DNA from 3 places in the Promicromonospora sp. NFX87 genome. Region 2 is predicted to be linked to each of the others. Evidence: predicted binding sites of a transcription regulator. Region 2 holds the regulator's gene; each other region holds the start of a gene.
The links. The regulator LexA, encoded in region 2, represses DNA repair genes until DNA is damaged. The targets are predictions, from matches to a motif close to TCGAACANNTGTTCGA.

Region 1 (6,094 bases), 1.1 Mb from region 2:
ATCGGCCTGGGCAGCGTGCTCAACGAGATCGCGGGCGTGAACTACAACGCCATGATGGTCTCGGTCGCCACGCCGCGGACCGTCGGCAAGGTGTCCGGTCTCGGCTGGGGCCTCGGCTACGTCGGCGGCATCCTCGCGCTCCTGTTCGTGGTCATCGCCGACGGCGCCAACTGGTGGGGCATGCCCACCGACAACGGGCTCGCCTTCCGCGTGATCGCGGTGGGCTGTGCCCTCTGGACGATCGCCTTCGCCTGGCCGATCCTGGCCTTCGTGCCGGAGCTTCCGGCCACCAAGGGCCGCCCCAAGGTCGGCTTCTTCGCCAGCTACGCCGTGCTGGTCCGTGACGTGCAGGGCCTGTGGCGCACCTCGCGCCGCACCTTCTGGTTCCTGCTGGCCAGCGCGGTGTTCCGGGACGGCCTGAGCGGCGTCTTCGCGTTCGGCGCCATCATCGGCGGCGTCAGCTTCGGGTTCTCCTCGCAGGAGGTGATCATCTTCGGGATCGCGGCCAACCTCGTGGCCGGGATCAGCACCGTGGCCGTCGGCTTCGCCGACGACCGCTTCGGCCCACGCTCCGTCATCCTCACCACGCTCAGCGTCATCGTGGTGGCCGGCCTCTCCGTCGTGTTCCTGCGCGACCTCGGCCCCAGCGTCTACTGGGCGGGCGGGCTCGTCCTGTCGGCCTGCGTCGGCCCGGCACAGGCCGCTTCACGGTCCTACCTCGCCCGGGTGACCCCGGTGGGCAGGGAGTCGGAGATCTTCGGGCTCTACGCCACCACCGGCCGCGCCGCGTCCTGGATGTCCAGCGCCCTGTGGACGATCGCCATCGCCGTCACCGGTGCGACCATCTGGGGCACGCTGGGGATCGTCGCCGTCGTGCTCGTCGGCCTGGTGCTCATGTGGTTCGTGCCGGACGCAGCGGCGTCCGAGAGCCGGTCCGAAGCGGTGCCCGGGACCAGCGCCGGCGCGTGAGAGTGCTGGTGCGTGCGCGGTCGCCGCGCACGCACCAGGGAGACCCGCCTGGGAGGACTAGCGGGCGCCCCTGCGCTGCCGGTCGTTCATCAGCCACTCCCGGAGCCGCTCCAGGTCCGCCTGCGGTCCCAGGTGCCGCAGCTTCTCCGGGTTGATGACGCCGCGGATACCCGCGACCTGCCCGTCGACCACCTCGAACGACCAGGTACCGATCAGGCCGCCGCCGATGACGTCGTCCGCCACGATGAGCAGACCCGGCTCCCCACCCACCAGCGCGGGCTCGAAGTGGATGGGCGCGCCACGGCGCATGAAGACCGCCAGGAGACGCGCCACCGTGTCCCGCCCCGAGACCGGCCGGGCGATCGAGAAGCCCGGCGGCACCTTCCCGCCGCCGTCGCCGGTGAACACGACGTCCTCGGCGAGCAGCTCCAGGAACGGGTCCACCGCACCCTCCTCGCACGCGGCCAGGAACCGGGTGACGAGCTCCTCCGCGCGTACCCGTGTTGTACGGGCGGGTGCTGTGCGGCCGGGTGTTGTGCGGCTGGCTGTTGTACGGGAGGGTGCTGACCGTGCGGCGTCGTCGCGCTCCCGTGCGATCCGCCGCCGGGCACGGGACGCCAGCTGACGTGCGGACACCTCGCTCGTGCCGATGACGCCTGCCGCCTCGGTGTGGGAGTAGCCCAGCACGTCGTGCAGCAGGAAGGCCGCACGCTCCGTAGGGGTGAGCCTCTCCAGCAGCACGAGGAACGCCGTCGAGAGGTCGTCTGCCAGCTCGGCGTGCGCCGCGGCGTCCGGCGGCGCGGACGCCATGGCGACCGGCAGGTTCGACTGCACAGGACCCACCAGAGGCTCCGGCAGCCACTCACCGACGTAGGACTCACGCCGCACCCGGGCCGAACGCAGCACATCGATGGCGATCCGCGTCGTCACCGTGGTCACGAACGCGTCTGGGTTACGCACCCCCTCGGTCTGCGACAGCCGCAGCAACGCCTCCTGGACGACGTCCTCCGCCTCGGCCACGCTGCCGAGCATCCGGTAGGCGACGCTGAACGCCAGAGGGCGCAGCCGGTCCAGGGCGGCGCCGTCGAGCCGCGTACCGGGCGGCTGGGGCGAGTCCTGTGCGTGACTGTCCTGCGTGTGACTGTCCTGCGGGTCGCCGTCCTGGGAGGTCTCCGGGTCCGTCATGAGCACATGCTCTCGCGTCATACCCCCTATGACGAGGGACGGTCGCCAGATGTGACAGCGACAGCGCACAAGGCCTCGCGCCGGGCATTATGCCCTGGGCCGTACTCACCGAACGCCATACTCTGCGCCCGTGAGAACAACCGCGCTCCTCGTCCGTCTCCTCCTCGAGCTCGCCCTCTTCGCCGGCGCCGGCTACGCGGGCTGGACCCTGTCCGACGGCGGATGGCGGATCCTGTTCGTCATCCTCGCCCCGGCCACCGTCATCGCGATCTGGGGCACGTTCCTCTCGCCCAAGGCCCGGGTCACCATCCCGCCGTCGGCCCGCGTCACACTCGAGGCACTCCTCTTCGGCGGCGTCAGCTACCTGCTCTGGCAGGCAGGGGCACCGACGATCGGGACGGCGCTCGCGGTCGTCTGGGTGCTTCACCGCGTGGTGCTGGCGCTGACCGCGGGCGCGCCGAGCGTCCTGGAGACGGGCGGGACGCCGCGCTGACCAGCTGGGTGACGGGCGCGGTGACGGGCGCGGTGACCGGCGGGGTGCGGCACCCCGTCGGTCACCGCGGCACGACCGATCGTCAGCGCGAGTGCATCGCGTCTATCTCGTCGCGGCGGAACAGGATCAGCCGGTCCAGGACGTCGTCGGGCAACGGACGGTCGGACGTGAACCGGATGGTCCCCTTCGACGTCGAGAAGCCGGCCAGGTCGGGTTCGAGCGCCTCGATCGCGGGAGGGCTGAACGGATACAGCCCGATGTGCTTCGCCGTGGCCCGGGCCGACACGAGCGGGCTGCCCCGATAGCGCAGCGCGGCCATGCCGTAGCTCATGCCTTCCTCGGCGTCGGGCACGAGCTCCAGCGCCCTCGCCCGCACATGCTCGACGGCGTCCCGGACCGCGCCGTCGAGGCTCGCGATGTAGTCGGTGAACTCGTCCATGAGCACAGCCTCGCCCGAAGGAGGGCGGGACGCGAGGTCGCGCCTGAGGGTGGGCGCCTGCGGGGTCTCCGGTGGGGTGGTTGAGGTCCGGGGTGGCCTTCGAAGAGTTATCCACAGATTTGAAATCCGGCAAGCAGACCGCACGTGTGTTCGAGATAATGGGTGCAGCGAGGAAGTCAGAACTAGAGGCAAGTGAGCGAGTCGGGTGGGGGTGGGCACGGTGGATCAGACGACGAACAACAGGCCCACCGGTGGCCTGCCTGCTGCCGCCTCGATCGAGGACGTGCTGGCTCGGATCGAGAACGAGATAGACCACCTCACCGCCCTGACGGACCCCGAGACCCTGACCGGGTGGGACGCCCCGACGGTCACTCGCCTGGCCGAGGCGCACACCCGGATCCGCCGGGTGACCGGCCGGTTGGACGGGGTCCGCTACACCCTGCTGCCCCGCATCGAGAACGAGGGCTCGTGGCGCTCCGGTGGCACGGCCCGCACGTTCACGACCTGGCTCCGGCTGCGCGAAGGCATCTCCGCCTCCACCGCGGGTAAGGACATGACGATCGCCCGCCGTCTCGCGACCGCACTACCCGTCACCCGGGAGCGGCTGGTCGCGGGAACCCTCGGGGCGGATCACGCCCGGGTGATGACCGAGGTCGCACCGACGAGCGAGACCCGCACGGATGCACTGGCGTGGTTGATCGACGCCCGTACCGGGCACACCACGACACCCGAACAGTTCGTCCAGTCCGTGCCGGTCGACTTCCCCGACCCGGCAGACGACCCCGACGGTGCCCAGACCCGTGAGCTGGTCACCCAGGTGCTGGAGGGCGCGGTCACCGAGGGGACCCTGGTCACGGGTGAGGGCGTCGTCCTGCGTGAGGCAGGTGTGCTCAATGCGGACCAGTTCCGGAAGGTGGCGCGCCGGTTCGCGACCATCACGGACCCCGACACCGACGACCTCGATGACGACAAGGCCGCCCAGGGCGAGTTCTTCGACCTGGCCAAGACGTTCGGCGGGTACCACGTTGCAGGGTTCCTGACCGATGAGCACGGCCTGCAGCTCACGACCGCGATCAACGCGGTCCTGGGTGCCCCGTCAGCCGGGGACACCCGGACCACGACGCAGCGTCGCGCACAGGGCCTGGCCGATGTGGCGCGGGTGGTGCTGGACACGAACCAGGCCTCCCCAGGTGCTGCTATCGCACCGCACCTGAACGTCACGGTGTCCTGGAACGAGTTCGTCACCCAGGTCACCCGGACCCGGGACGGCCTGTGCCTGACCTGCGGCCAGGCGACACCCACCCGCGGCAATCGCCCGGGCGTGGGTCCAAGCATCCCGGGCGCGGGCCCGAGCATCCCGGGCACTGGCACTGGCACTGGCACTGGCACCAGCACTGGCACCAGCACCAGCACCAGCACCAGCACTGGCACCAGCACCAGCACTGGCACCAGCACCAGCACTGGCACTGGCACTAGCGCTGGCTCGGGTGCGGATGTCGGTGCAGGGCCGGTGAGCACCGGCCCAGCGGCCGGAAGCCCGGCGGGAAGCCCGAGTGGAAGCCCGAGTGGAAGCCCTGGCGGGAGCCTCACCGAAAGTCCGACCGGAGGTCCGGGTGGCTGGAGCGCCGCGGCTACGACCGTGTCCGGGTTCTTGTCCTCCGGTGGCCCGGTATTCACCGAGACCGGCGGTCGCGCCCCACGCGCACTCGTACGCCGCCTGGCGTGCCACAGCGCGATCACCCGAATCGTGTTCGGACCCGACGGCGCCGTCCTCGACGTCGGTCGGGCCCAACGCACCGTGTCGGGACAGATGCGCCGGGCCGTGATCGCCAGAGACCAACACTGCGTCTACCCGGGTTGTGATCAGCCACCGTCACGGTGCGAGGTCCACCACGCCCTCACCCACTGGGCCGACGGCGGGGACACCTCGGTGACGAACAGTGCGTTGTTGTGCTGGTTCCATCACCAGTTGGTGGATGCCAAGGGCATCACCATGCACTGGACCGGCAAGCCGGCCACGAACACCACGGCCGGTGCCCTGCTGGAGACCGGGTGGGCCTTCACCGACGCCCGCGGCCACCGCATCCGCCTCCCCGAAGCCATCGAAGCCTCACCACCACACGCCACCGAAGTCGCCTGAGTCGCCAGCCGGACCCGGCAACCCACCGAAGCCGCCTGACCCGCCGAGTCCACCGAGAGCAGACCAGGCCCACCGAATGCCTCTCCGCGACGGACGGCACCCACTCCACGGGATCCGCCGCAGCAGGCGGTCCGCTGAGGCGGCCTGGCCTGGATTGGCCAGGCCGCCTCGCTCCGCTCATTGCCTGACGAGTCGTGTCCGGCCCGCCAGGAGCACTGTCATCAACGCGAGCAGACCGGTAAGCCCGAGCACCGCCGCGTAGGCGGGCAGCCCCACGATGTCGTGCAGGGCCCACAGGAGCGCCCCGGTCGCGGTGGACGCGATCGCGGCGGCGACGGCGTCGGCCACCTGGAGCGCCGACGAGGCCGAGCCCTGCTCGTGCGGCGCCGCCAGCTCGAGCGTCAGGACAGACAGCGTGGGGAAGACCAGGCCCATCCCACTGCCGGACAGCACCCAGAACGCCATCCCGACCCCGGCCGGCACAGCGGGCAGTACGAGGACGGTCGCGCCGATCATCCCCAGGGCGAGCAGGCCTCCGCCCAGCCGCACGTAGCCGGCGTGGCTCAGGTGCAGAAGGTCGCGGCCGCGCACCCAGGATGCCCCGGACCAGCCGAGCGCTCCCACCGTCAGGATGAGGCCGGCGCCGCCTGGGCTCAGGTGCCGCTCGTGCACCAGGAGCAGGGGCAGCAGCACCTCCGCGCCGACGAACGCCGCCGACACCAGGGCCCGCACCGACACGACGGCCGGCAACCCGCGCCCGGCCCGCAGCACGGCCAGGATGAGACGCAGCGCGTGCAGCGGAGGAGGCCCCGGTTGCCCGACGGCGGCCGCGTCGCGCCGGTCGCCATTCATGTCCTTCGGGTTCGGG
Region 2 (6,094 bases):
GGGGCCTGGTTCTTCCAGATCCTGGTCGCCACCACCGGCGGCTACGTGCTGTCGGTGCTGCGGCCCCGGTACGGCAACGTCATCTTCTCTCTCGTGCTCGCGACGCTCTTCGTGCCGTCCGTCGTGCTCCTCGTACCGCTGTACCTGACCATCCTCGACGTGCCGATAGTCCACATCAGCCTGCTCAACACGTTCTGGGCGGTCTGGCTGCCCATGGGCGCCAGCGCGTTCAACGTCCTGCTCGTCAAGCGGTTCTTCGACGGCCTCCCGCGCGAGATCTTCGAGGCCGCCCGCGTCGACGGCGCCGGACCCTTCCGGCTGCTGTGGAGCATCGTCCTGCCGATGTCGAAGCCCATCCTCGGCGTCGTCTCGGTGTTCGCCGTCATCGCCGCCTGGAAGGACTACCTCTGGCCGCTGCTCGTGCTCCCGGACCCGGAGAACCAGCCGCTCTCCGTCCGGCTGCCCGCCATCGCCCCCTACCTGGAGCTCGACGTGTTCCTCGCGGCGCTCGCGATCTCCACGGTGCTGCCGATCGCCCTCTTCCTCGCCTTCCAGCGCCTGTTCCTCAGCGGCGCCGGACTGGGCGGCGCGGTGAAGGGATAACCCCTCGGCCGGCCGCCGGCACCTGTGGACGAGATGGGGTGCATGTCGGTGGTCCGGCCTAGGATCGAGCGTGTGACCAGCCTTTCCGACGCGCCTCCCGAAACCACCGACATTCCCGATGTCGAGGAGCTTCTCGACCTCGCCGTCGGTGAGCTGGGTGGTGGGCGCCGGGACGGCCAGCACCGCATGGCCGTGGCCGTCGGCGAGGCCATCGAGAAGGGTGAGCACCTGCTCGTCCAGGCGGGTACCGGCACCGGAAAGTCGCTCGGCTACCTGGTGCCCGCCGTCCGGCACGCGGTCGCCGCCGACAGCAAGGTCATCATCTCGACGGCAACCCTGGCCCTCCAGCGCCAGGTCATCACGCGCGACCTGCCGCTCGTGGCCAAGGCCGTGACGCCGCAGCTCCCGCGCGAACCGAAGATCGCACTGCTCAAGGGCTGGCACAACTACCTCTGCGTGCACAAGGTCGGCGGCGGCTACCCGGTCGACGAGCCCACCCTGTTCGACCTGCCCGGCGGCGAGGACCACCCGCGCACCGAGGAGCCCGCGGCTTCGGGCGGCGCTCGCGGACGGCGCAGGGACGACGGCGCAACGCTCGCCGACCACGTCCGCCGCCTGCACGAGTGGGCGAACGAGACGGAGTCGGGCGACCGCGACGACCTCGTGCCGGGCGTGCCGGACCGGGCATGGCGCCAGGTCTCGGTCACGGCGATGGAGTGCCTGGGCGGCAAGTGCCCGATGCTCGCCGAATGCTTCCCCGACAAGGCGCGCGCCGCGTCCCGGGAGGCCGACGTGGTGGTGACCAACCACGCGATGCTCGGCATCGCGGCCACGGGCAGCCCGGGCATCCTGCCGGAGCACGACGTCGTGGTGGTGGACGAGGCGCACGAGCTCACGGACCGGGTCACGTCCTCGGCGACCGTCGACCTGTCCATGGCCTCGGTCGAGAACGCCGCACGTCTGGCACGGCGGCACGCGGGCACCAACACTGACGCCCTGGACGCCGCCGCGCAGGCGCTGGGGACGTTGCTGGTGACGGCCCCGGCGGAACGGTTCCCGAACGGCCTGCCCGACGAGCTGCGCCTGGCGGTCGGCGCGGTGCGCGACGCCGCCCGCGAGGTGCTGAGCACGCTGAAGCCGGAGGCGGGCGGCGGCAAGGGACAGGCTCCGGCGCAGCCCGAGCCCGGCCTGAAGATGGCCCAGGGCGCCATGCTGCAGCTCTTCGAGACGGCGGAACGTATGTCGTTCCAGGACACGACCGCCGACGTGCTGTGGTGCTCGCGCCCGGACAACAACTGGGGCGGGTTCGCCGACAACGTGACGCGGCTGCACGCCGCGCCGCTGCACGTGGCGGGCCTGATCCGGATGCACCTGCTGGGCGAGGCGACGGGCGTCTTCACCTCGGCCACGCTGGCTCTGGGTGGCACGTTCGACGCCGTGGCCGGCACGCTCGGCCTCAAGGGCGAGGACGCCCCGCCGTGGCACGGCCTCGACGCAGGCAGCCCGTTCGACTACCCGCGCCAGGGCATCCTGTACATCGCGCGGCACCTCCCGGCGCCGGGCCGCGAGCCGACGACGGAGGCGCAGCTCGACGAGATCGCCGAGCTGATCACCGCCGCCGGCGGCCGCACGCTCGGCCTGTTCTCGTCCCGGCGTGCGGCGAACGCGGCGGCGGAGGCCATGCGGGAGCGGCTCGACTTCCCGATCCTGGCGCAGGGCGACGACCAGCTGCCCACCCTCGTGCGCGAGTTCGCCGAGGATCCGGAGGCCTGCCTGTTCGGCACGCTGTCCCTGTGGCAGGGCGTGGACGTGCCCGGGCCGTCGTGCCAGCTCGTGCTGATCGACCGCATCCCGTTCCCGCGCCCCGACGACCCGGTCAAGGCCGCCCGCGCCAAGGCCGTGGAGCAGGCGGGCGGCAACGGGTTCATGGCGGTGTCCGCGCAGCACGCGGCGCTGCTGCTCGCGCAGGGTGCCGGGCGTCTCGTGCGGAGCATGGACGACAGGGGAGTGGTGGCCGTCCTGGACCCGCGCCTCGCGACCGCGCGCTACGCCTCGTTCCTCACCCGTTCGATGCCGGGGTTCTGGCCGACCACAGACTCGGCGCTGGTGCGCGCCGCGCTGGCGAGGCTCGACACCTAACCTGGGGGCATGGCAGCCCTTTCGGACATCCCGGCCGTACGTCCCTCCAATGCCCGTACCACCAAGCTCGCGGTGGTGGGCGCGGGCGCTGTGGGCTCCACGCTGGCCTTCGCCGCGCTCGCGCGGGGCTCGGCGCGGACCATCGCCCTGCACGACGTCAACCGGGCGAAGGTCGAGGCCGAGGTGCTCGACCTCCAGCACGGCCTCATGTTCACGCCCCAGGCGCAGGTGATCGGCTCGGACGACGTTGCGGTGTGCGCGGGAGCCGACGTCGTGGTCGTGACCGCAGGGGCGAAGCAGAAGCCCGGGCAGACGCGGCTCGACCTCGCCGAGGGAACCATCGGGCTGATGCGCGACATCCTGCCCGGCCTCGTCGAGGTCGCGCCGGGTGCCACGTACGTCATGGTGACGAACCCGGTGGACGTCGTGACCTACGCGGCGCTCAAGATCTCCGGAGTGCCGCGCGAGCGGATGTTCGGCAGCGGTACGGTCCTGGACTCCTCCCGGCTGCGCGTGGTGCTCGCCGAGCGCTGCGGCGTGGCGGTGGGGAACGTGCACGCGTACATCGCCGGGGAGCACGGCGACTCGGAGATCGCGCTGTGGAGCTCGGCGTCGATCGGCGGCATGCCGCTGCTCGACTGGGAGCCGCTGGGCGGCAAGCCGCCGCTCGACGCGGCGGTCCGTACGGAGGTGCACCGCGAGGTCGTGGACTCCGCGTACCGGATCATCTCCGGCAAGGGGGCGACCAACTACGCCGTCGGCCTGGCCGCTACCCGCATCATCGAGGCGGTGCTCAAGGACGAGGGCCGGATCATGCCGGTGTCCTCGCTGCTGGACGACTACCACGGCATCAGCGACGTGTGCCTGTCCGTGCCGTCGCTCGTGGACCGGCGGGGTGTCACGGACAACGTGCGGGTGCCGATGTCCGATGACGAGCTGGCGGGCCTTCGTGCCTCGGCAGAGAACGTGCGGGCCGTGCAGAGGCGGTTCGGCTTCTGACGGCACCGCGAAGTAGAGCGCCTGTCCGCCCTACGCACGCTGAGCGTTGCGCAGGGCGGACAGGCGCTCTACTTCGCGGTCTTGTCAGAGGCTGCGGAGGACGGCGACCACGCGGCCGAGGATCTGGGCCTCGTCGCCGGGAATCGGCTCGTAAGCCGGGTTCTGCGGCAGCAGCAGCACATGACCGTCGGTCTGCTTGAACGTCTTGACCGTGGCCTCGCCGTCGATCATGGCGGCGACGATCTCGCCCTGCTCCGCGACGTTCTGCTGGCGCACGACCACCCAGTCCCCGTCGCAGATCGCGGCGTCGACCATCGAGTCGCCGGCGACCTTGAGGAGGAACAGCTCGCCGTCACCCACCAGCTGGCGGGGGAGCGGGAACACGTCCTCGACGACCTGTTCGGCGAGGATCGGGCCACCGGCCGCGATACGGCCCACGAGCGGTACGTACGACGGCGGGGGAGTGCTGGCGTCGTCGGGCACCGAGCCGCCCCAGTGGACCTGGCCGCTACGGCGCGGCTCGGGCCAGTGGATCTCGCCGCGGGTCGGCTTGTCGACCTGCTCGGCCATCGGCTCCACGAGCTCCATGGCACGCGGCCGGTTGGGGTCGCGGCGCAGGAAGCCCTTCTTCTCGAGCATCTGGAGCTGGTGCTTGACGCTCGACGGACTGGCCAGCCCGACGGCCTCGCCGATCTCACGCATCGACGGCGGGTAGCCCCGCGTCTCGAACGACTGCCGGATCGTGTCCAGCACGAGGCGCTGCCGTTCGGTGAGGCGGTCTGTCGGCGAGATCGTGTGCACGTCAGCGACCGCCTTGTCGGCCGGCGTGTCCAGCGTGGCGACGCCGGAGGCTGCCGTGTCGACGGCTCTCGTGTCGCTGGTCCCGTCCCGTCCCGTCATGCCCGTGCCCCTCCCGTTCCGACAAATGTTCTCCTGTGCGCTACCCACTCTAGGTCACAAACGCGCTCGGCTCAAACGAATGTTCGAGCGTGTCTCGACATGGACGGTGTCCCGTGCTACACAATGGTACGGGCGTTCGACGAACGCTTGTATGAACGACAGAAGCTCTGCACCTCGAGGAGGGGCCATGGGGGACGTGATCCCGCTGCGGCAGTACACCCCGACGTATGAACAGGCGTATGCGCCGTCGTATGGCCGGGCGTACGCACCGGCGGCCGGACCGGCTGCGCTCCGTGCGTACGCCCCGGCGGAAGGGCGCACGATCGCCGACCGGCTGGGCCTGGCCGGCCTGCGGCTCACGCGGCGTGGCCGCGTGGTCCTCGTGCTGCTGGCCATGCTCCTGCTCGCGCCGATGGTCACGTGGGGGGCGACGGCGGTCGCCAGCTCCCCGGGAGAACCCACCGAGGTCCGGGTGCATGCCGTGCAGCCGGGAGAGACGCTCTGGGGCTTCGCCCAGGAGGTCGCGAGGCCCGGCGAGGACGTGCGGCACGCGGTCGGCCGGCTGCAGGAGCTGAACGAGATGTCGACCGGCACGCTGCGCGTCGGGGAGCTGCTGCTCCTGCCCAAGGAGTGACGAAAGGCCTCGATTCGCCGACGAATGTTGCGGCTATGTTGCAAGGGGGTGGTTTGCCCGCTTACGGTCGGGGCGCGACCGGAGGCCTCCGGTCGATGGTCGACCACGCAGGAGTGAGCATGCACTGCCCGTTCTGTCGCCACGCCGACTCGCGTGTGGTGGACTCGCGGACCGCCGACGACGGCCTGTCGATCCGGCGCCGACGGCAGTGCCCGAACTGCAACCGACGGTTCACCACCGTGGAGACCGCGAGCCTGTCCGTGGTCAAGCGCTCCGGCGCCACGGAGCCGTTCAGCCGCGACAAGGTCGCCGCGGGTGTGCGCAAGGCGTGCCAGGGGCGCCCGGTGAGCGACGACGACCTGGCGATCCTGGCCCAGCGTGTCGAGGAGACCCTGCGGAGCAACGGCAGCGCGGAGATCGACGCGTACGAGGTGGGCCTCGCCATCCTCGGCCCGCTCCGCGAGCTCGACGAGGTGGCCTACCTCCGGTTCGCGAGCGTCTACCAGTCGTTCGACTCGCTCGAGGACTTCGAGAGCGCGATCACCTCGCTCCGTGCGGAGCGCGCCGAGCGGGCGGCCGCCCAGGCATAGGGCGTCGTGGGGCCGCCGCGCCGTCGTCGGCCGGAGTTGCCTCGGTGGAATCCAAAAATGTTGGCACCTGGCTGTGCCGTGGTGCAGGCTGGGGCCGACGACGGACCCGATCGAGGGACCCCCGGAACAAGAGGAGGTGATCGGTGTGACGGACGACAAGCCCAATGCCGAGGTAGCCGAGACCAAGGGCGCGGAAGAGCCCAAGGTCGCGACAGCGCCGAGCACGGAC
Region 3 (6,094 bases), 1.8 Mb from region 2:
CTGGGTCCGGATCTGGGAGGGCGGCAACGCCCTGTTCGGGTCGCTCCTCGGTGGCGCCGTCGGCGTCTGGATCGGCTGCCGCCTGACGGGTCTGCGGTTCTGGTCGTTCGCCGACGCCCTGGCGCCGGGCCTGCTCGCCGCCCAGGCGATCGGACGGCTGGGCAACTATGTGAACCAGGAGCTGTTCGGCCTGCCGACCACGCTGCCCTGGGGCCTGGAGATCCGCTCGGACGCGCCGATGTTCCCGGTCGGGACCCCTGAGGGCACGCTGTTCCACCCGTTGTTCCTGTACGAGATGATCTGGAACGTCATCGGCATCGCGCTGCTGCTCGCCATCGAGCGGCGGGTGGTCCGCCGAAACGAGGCACTGCTGGCCGACGGCGGCACGCCCGGTGCCGGCCTGCGCTGGGGCCGCATGTTCGGCCTCTACCTGATCTGGTACGGCCTCGGCCGCAGCTGGCTCGAGACCATCCGGATCGACCCGACGAGCGACGCGCCGCTGGGCGTCCCGGCGAACGTCTGGACGTCGGGTATCGCGATCCTCCTGGGTATCGCGATCGTCGTGGTGCAGGGCCGGCGTCATCCGGAGCCCGAGCCTTCGGTGTACCAGCCGGGGCGTGAGCCGGAGGACGAGGACGCCGAGACCGAGTCCGGGTCTGACGCCGGGGACGGCGCCGAGCCCGCAGGTTCGGCCGACGACGACGGTTCCGCGAGCACCGCCTCCGAGGGTTCAGCCACAGCCGAGCGTGCCGAGGCGAACGGCTCCGCCGACAGCAAGTAGCCCGCAGCATTCTCCTGCCGTGACCCCGTGGGGCTGTGACGTGCCTGTGCGCACGCTCACAGCCCCACGGGTTGTTCCACCGGGTGCGCATTACGGAGGATGAGGTCATGCCACCTTCGCGCCCCGGGGACACCTCTGCCTCGTTCCTGCTCTCCGTGGGGCGGCGCACCTGGTGGCCGGTCGCCGCCGTGCTCCTGGCCGTGGCCTGGGGCGGCAACGAGTTCACCCCGCTGCTCGTGATGTACCGCGAGCAGGGCGACATGGGCCCTGTCACCGTCGACGCGCTCCTCGCCGTCTACGTGTTCGGCCTCGTTCCCGCGCTGCTGCTGGGCGGGCCGCTGTCGGACAGGTTCGGCCGCCGCCCGCTGCTGCTGCCCGCGGCGCCGCTCTCGGCGCTCGGGTCGCTCGTCCTCGCGCTGGACCCGGCGAGCCCCGTGGTGCTATCCATCGGCCGTCTGCTCTGCGGCGTCGCGCTCGGGCTGGCGATGGCGGTGGGATCCACCTGGCTCACGGAGCTCAGCGCCGCCACCGGCGAGCGTGCCGCCGGCCCTCGTCGCGGATCGCTCTCCCTGACCGCGGGATTCCTCTCCGGGGCGGGCGTCGCGGCCATGCTCGCGCAGTTCGCGCCCTGGCCCACGCTCCTGTCGTACGTGCTGCACGCGGCCGGGTCCCTGCTCGCCGGCCTGCTGCTGCTCCGCGTCCCGGAGACCCGCCAGCGCCTCCCACGCGGCGAGCGGGCCCCGCTGCTCGACGACCTGCGCATCACCGCCGTCCGGCACCCCAGGTTCCTGCGCGTGGTCGTGCCCCTCGCGCCCTGGGTGTTCGGCTGCGCCGGCTGCGCGTTCGCGGTGCTGCCGAGTCTGCTCACCGACCAGGTCGGCGGCTTCCCGATCGCCTTCGCGGGCGTCATGGCCATCCTCGCGCTGGGCTGCGCCATTGGCATCCAGACCGTGGCCCGCCGGATCGACACGCCATCGTCGGCCCGTGCCTCCATCGTCGCGCTGACCATCATCGGTGCGGGAATGGCGCTCGCCGGCTGGGCGTCCACCGCGCTGTCGCTGCCGATCGGCGTGGTGGCGGCAGTGGTCCTCGGAACCGGCTACGGTCTCGCACTGGTGGCCGGGCTGAGCGAGGTCGCACGGATCGCCGGGCCGGGCCGGCTCGCCGGGCTGACCGCCGTGTTCTACTCGCTGACCTACATCGGGTTCTTCGTCCCGATGGCGCTCGCCTGGCTGCGCGACACCTGGTCCTACGGCGAGATGTTCGGCTTCGGCACGGTCGCCGTCGCGCTGTGCCTGACGATCGTGGCGATCTCCTCGCGGACGGCGCTCCCGGACCCGCTTCGGCGTTAGGGCCTGAAGGCGATCAAGCTGGGCTGTTGACTCCGGTGGCAGACGTTCAGGTCGGGATTGCACGTGAAGTGCCATGTGGTCCTGCGACTACCAGGTCCGAGTACGAAGCGGTCCCCCCGGCCGGCGGGCATGCCTAGAAGCTCTCCGTAGGTGCCTGAATCGGCAGTCCAGTGCTGAGCGCCTGGTCTGCCGGCCCGTCTCCGTGATCCGTGGGTCAGGCGGCTTCGGCGGGTTGCCGGGTCCGGCTGGCGGGTCAGGCGACTTCGGTGGTGGGTGGTGGTGTGGCTTCGATGGCTTCGGGGAGGCGGATGCGGTGGCCGCGGGCGTCGGTGAAGGCCCACCCGGTCTCCAGCAGGGCACCGGCCGTGGTGTTCGTGGTGGGCTTGCCGGTCCAGTGCATGGTGATGCCCTTGGTATCGACGAGCTGGTGGTGGAACCAGCACAGCAACGCACTGTTCGTGACGGAGGTGTCGCCGCCGTCGGCCCAGTGGGTGAGGGCGTGGTGGACCTCGCATCGTGACGGTGGCTGGTCACATCCCGGGTAGACGCAGTGTTGGTCTCGGGCGATGACGGCGCGGCGCATCTGGCCTGACACGGTGCGTTGGGCGCGTCCGACGTCCAGCACTGCGCCGTCGGGTCCGAACACGATCCGGGTGACCGCGCTGTGACACGCCAGGCGGCGGACCAACGCTCGTGGGGCGCGACCCCCGGTCTCGGTGAACACCGGACCACCGGAGGACAAGAACCCGGACACTGTTCCCGCGGTACTCCAGTTACCCGGACTGCCGGTCGCACTTCCCGTCGGGCTTCCGGTCGGGCTTCCAGCCGTTGGGCCAGCGTTCACCGCACCTGCGTCCGCACCCGCACCTGTGCTGGTGCTGGTGCTGGTGCTGGTGCCCGGGATGCTTGGACCCGCGCCCGGGCGGTTGCCGCGCCCTGGTGCGGTCTGGCCGCAGGTCAGGCACAGACCATCCCGGGTGCGGGTGACCTGGGTGACGAACTCGTTCCAGGACACCGTGACGTTCAGGTGCGGTGCGATCGCCGCGCCCGGGGAAGCCTGGTTGGTGTCCAGCACCACCCGCGCCACATCCGCGAGGCCTTGTGCCCGACGCTGGGTCGTGGTGCGGGTGTCTTCCGCTGACGGGGCACCCAGGACCGCGTTGATCGCGGTCGTGAGCTGCAGGCCGTGCTCATCGGTGAGGAACCCTGCAACGTGGTACCCACCGAACGTCTTGGCCAGGTCGAAGAACTCGCCCTGGGCGGCTTTGTCGTCGTCGATGTCGTCGGTGTCGGGGTCGATGATGGTCGCGAACCGGCGCGCCACCTTCCGGAACTGGTCCGCGTTCAACACAGTGGCCTCCCGCAGCACCACGCCCTCACCGGTGACCAGGGTCCCCTCGGCGACCGCGGTCTCCAGGACCTGGGTAACCAGCTCACGGGTACGGGCACCGTCGGGGTCCTCGGACGGGTCGGGGAAGTCGACCGGCACGCTCTGGACGAACTGCTCCGGTGTCGTGGTGTGCCCGGTACGGGTGTCGATCAACCACGCCAGTGCGTCGGTACGGGTCTCGCTGGTGGGTGCAACCTCGGTCATCACCTGGGCGTGATCCGCGCCCAGGGTTCCGGCGACCAGCCGCTCCCGCGTCACGGGCAGCGCAGTGGCGAGACGCCGGGCGATCGTCATGTCCTTACCCGCGGTGGACGCGGAGATGCCCTCTTGCAGCCGGAGCCAGGTCGTGAACGTCCGGGCCGCGCCACCCGAGCGCCACGAGCCCTCGTTCTCGATGCGGGGCAGCAGGGTGTAGCGGACACCGTCCAGGCGGCCGGTCAGCCGACGGATCCTCGTGTGCGCTTCAACCAGGCGGCTGATGCTCGGCGCGTCCCACCCGGTCAGGGTCTCGGGGTCGGTCAGGGTAGTCAGTTGCGCGGTCGCAGTCTCGAGCAGGGCCAGTACGTCCTCGATCGAGGCGGCAGCGGGCAGGCCACCGGTAGGCCCGTTGTTCGTCGTCTGCTCCACTGTGCGCACCCCCTCGCCGTCTCGATGCTTGCCTCTAGTTCTCCAACCATCACTGCATTCATTATCTCGAACATGCGTACGCATCGCAGGGCGAATCTGAAATCTGTGGATAACTCTTCAGTGCGCCATGCAGGCGTCGCTACGGCCTGCTTGAGAAGCGTCAGCGGTCAGGCCGCCCACCCGACCGGATCGGGCGCCAGGTTCTCGTCCTGGCAGTCAGTCCGGGAGAACCATCTCCGACGCGTCGCCGTGGTTGCAGCTCAGCCGCCCCTCGGGGGCGTACGTGATGACGTCCCTCCCCTCCCTGCCGGTCCGCAGCAGGTACTCGCCGTACTCGAACGTGGTCTGCCCCGCGTTGCTGAGCTCCGCGCACTCGGCGGTGGTCGTCGGCGCCGTGATCTCGTCGTAGAGGAACGGCCCGCCCACGTAGAAACGCCACGAGGTGCTGCCGCGCAACGACACGGATTCCTCGATGACTACCTGCCTCCCGGCGGGGCGGTCGAGCTCGTGCAGTGTCTTGTACGTGCGCTCCGCGCTCAGCAGCGCGAGGAGGCCCGTGATGAGGACGCCGACGGCGGCGGCCAGGATCACCGCGCAGAGAAAGAGCGCCGCCATGGTCGCGGTGAACGCCTCGTACCCGATGACGAACAGCCGAAACCCGACCACGCCCAGCACGATGACGGACAGTCCGGCGACGAGCCACAGCAGAATGGCGAGGGTCTGGCCGTTCATGATCCCCGCGACCAGAAGGAGCTGGCCCTTGCTGCCGGCGTGCCAGACGGCGGCGCCGACAAGTGTCGTGGCGACGCCGGTCACCATCGACACCATCGCCCTGCGTCTCGCGCGTCGCAGGGCCGGGGGAATGCCGCTCTGCTCCTGTTGCGCGCTCATGCGGCTGGGCCGCCGCCGAGGGTGTCCGGCACCTTCCGATCGAGGACGGCGGTCAGGGGCTCACCCTCGTGCAGGGGCGAGCCCACCACGGGCGCGGCGCTCAGCACCCTTCGCACGGCCTCGGCACCGGCTCGGGCTCGGGCAGCGTGTTTCCAGCCTGGATACCGCGCCTCGCCGTCGTCGAGACTGCCCTGCTTGACGGCCAGCGCGAAGAGACCAGCCCTCCGCATGAGCGGGTGCAGCAGGCCACGAACCTTGAACTGCCCGACAGCCGCCGCGATCACCCCGTTCGTCTCGTGATACACGTGATGAGCGGCAATCGAGTCACCCCAGGCGGCGAACCAGTCGTCGATGAAGTCCGAGTCGCCTGCCCACAGCCCGTCAGTGATTCCCTCGGTGTCCCAGTCACCGAGCGAGCCCATCACGATCCGCGGCAGCTCGTCGTCCGTCACTCCGTCGAGATACCACTCCTGCACGTTGCCCAGCATGTCGGACCCCGAGTCGTTGCCGAACGGCGCGAACTCGTCACCCTTGTCGTAGAACTCGGGCGGCGCCACCCTGGCGAATGCCGGATGGCTCGTCTCCGGTGCGGGGCCTTCGTCGCCCTCCGGGTCGTCCAGCCACAGCTCCGGTCCGGACCGCCATGTCGTCGTCACCGGCGGATCGTCCCACGGCGGCCCCATCGAGATTCCGGCATTTCACCCTTGGGCGCTATCGTTCCCGCGTGAGGGAGAACCCGCGGCCGACACGGCACCTCGAGCAGCTCGAGACAGCGCAGCTCGGCAAGCTCGCCCCAGGTTCGGTGAGTGGCCCGGCCTGGGACCTGGTTGCGCTGCCCGTCCCGCCGGACGGCGGTGTGCCGGACGCATCGGAGGCCGAGGTCGTCGCGCCCCGCTTCGCAGCAGCCGTACCAGTCGCGCCAGCCGTACCAGTTGCACCAGCCCAACCGGTCCCGCCAGCAGTCCCGGCCGCACCAGTCGTACCGGCTCCACCGGCCGCCGCGCCCGCCGAGCCAGTCACATCGCCTTCAGCGCCCGGCACCGCCGTACGCAG

Region 1: a site for LexA is predicted at 3,225-3,240, ahead of ACNYC2_RS12885 (DUF222 domain-containing protein). Genes of this name have one in related genera too.
Region 3: a site for LexA is predicted at 4,217-4,232, ahead of ACNYC2_RS09730 (DUF222 domain-containing protein). Genes of this name have one in related genera too.

Annotation. Positions count from the first base shown of each region.
Region 1 covers NZ_CP183413.1:2,864,906-2,870,999, reverse strand. Annotated here, with positions in the region: gene ACNYC2_RS12905 (MFS transporter) at 1-969, shown strand, start outside; gene ACNYC2_RS12900 (sigma-70 family RNA polymerase sigma factor) at 1,027-2,154, opposite strand; gene ACNYC2_RS12895 (YrdB family protein) at 2,285-2,647, shown strand; gene ACNYC2_RS12890 (iron chaperone) at 2,730-3,086, opposite strand; gene ACNYC2_RS12885 (DUF222 domain-containing protein) at 3,307-5,226, shown strand; gene ACNYC2_RS12880 (MFS transporter) at 5,404-6,094, opposite strand, start outside.
Region 2 covers NZ_CP183413.1:4,006,076-4,012,169, reverse strand. Annotated here, with positions in the region: gene ACNYC2_RS18040 (carbohydrate ABC transporter permease) at 1-603, shown strand, start outside; gene ACNYC2_RS18035 (ATP-dependent DNA helicase) at 646-2,742, shown strand; gene ACNYC2_RS18030 (L-lactate dehydrogenase) at 2,752-3,741, shown strand; gene lexA (transcriptional repressor LexA) at 3,826-4,641, opposite strand; gene ACNYC2_RS18020 (LysM peptidoglycan-binding domain-containing protein) at 4,829-5,275, shown strand; gene nrdR (transcriptional regulator NrdR) at 5,395-5,865, shown strand; gene ACNYC2_RS18010 (DUF5302 domain-containing protein) at 6,011-6,094, shown strand, end outside.
Region 3 covers NZ_CP183413.1:2,182,834-2,188,927, forward strand. Annotated here, with positions in the region: gene lgt (prolipoprotein diacylglyceryl transferase) at 1-781, shown strand, start outside; gene ACNYC2_RS09725 (MFS transporter) at 889-2,133, shown strand; gene ACNYC2_RS09730 (DUF222 domain-containing protein) at 2,387-4,150, opposite strand; gene ACNYC2_RS09735 (hypothetical protein) at 4,367-5,041, opposite strand; gene ACNYC2_RS09740 (hypothetical protein) at 5,038-5,697, opposite strand.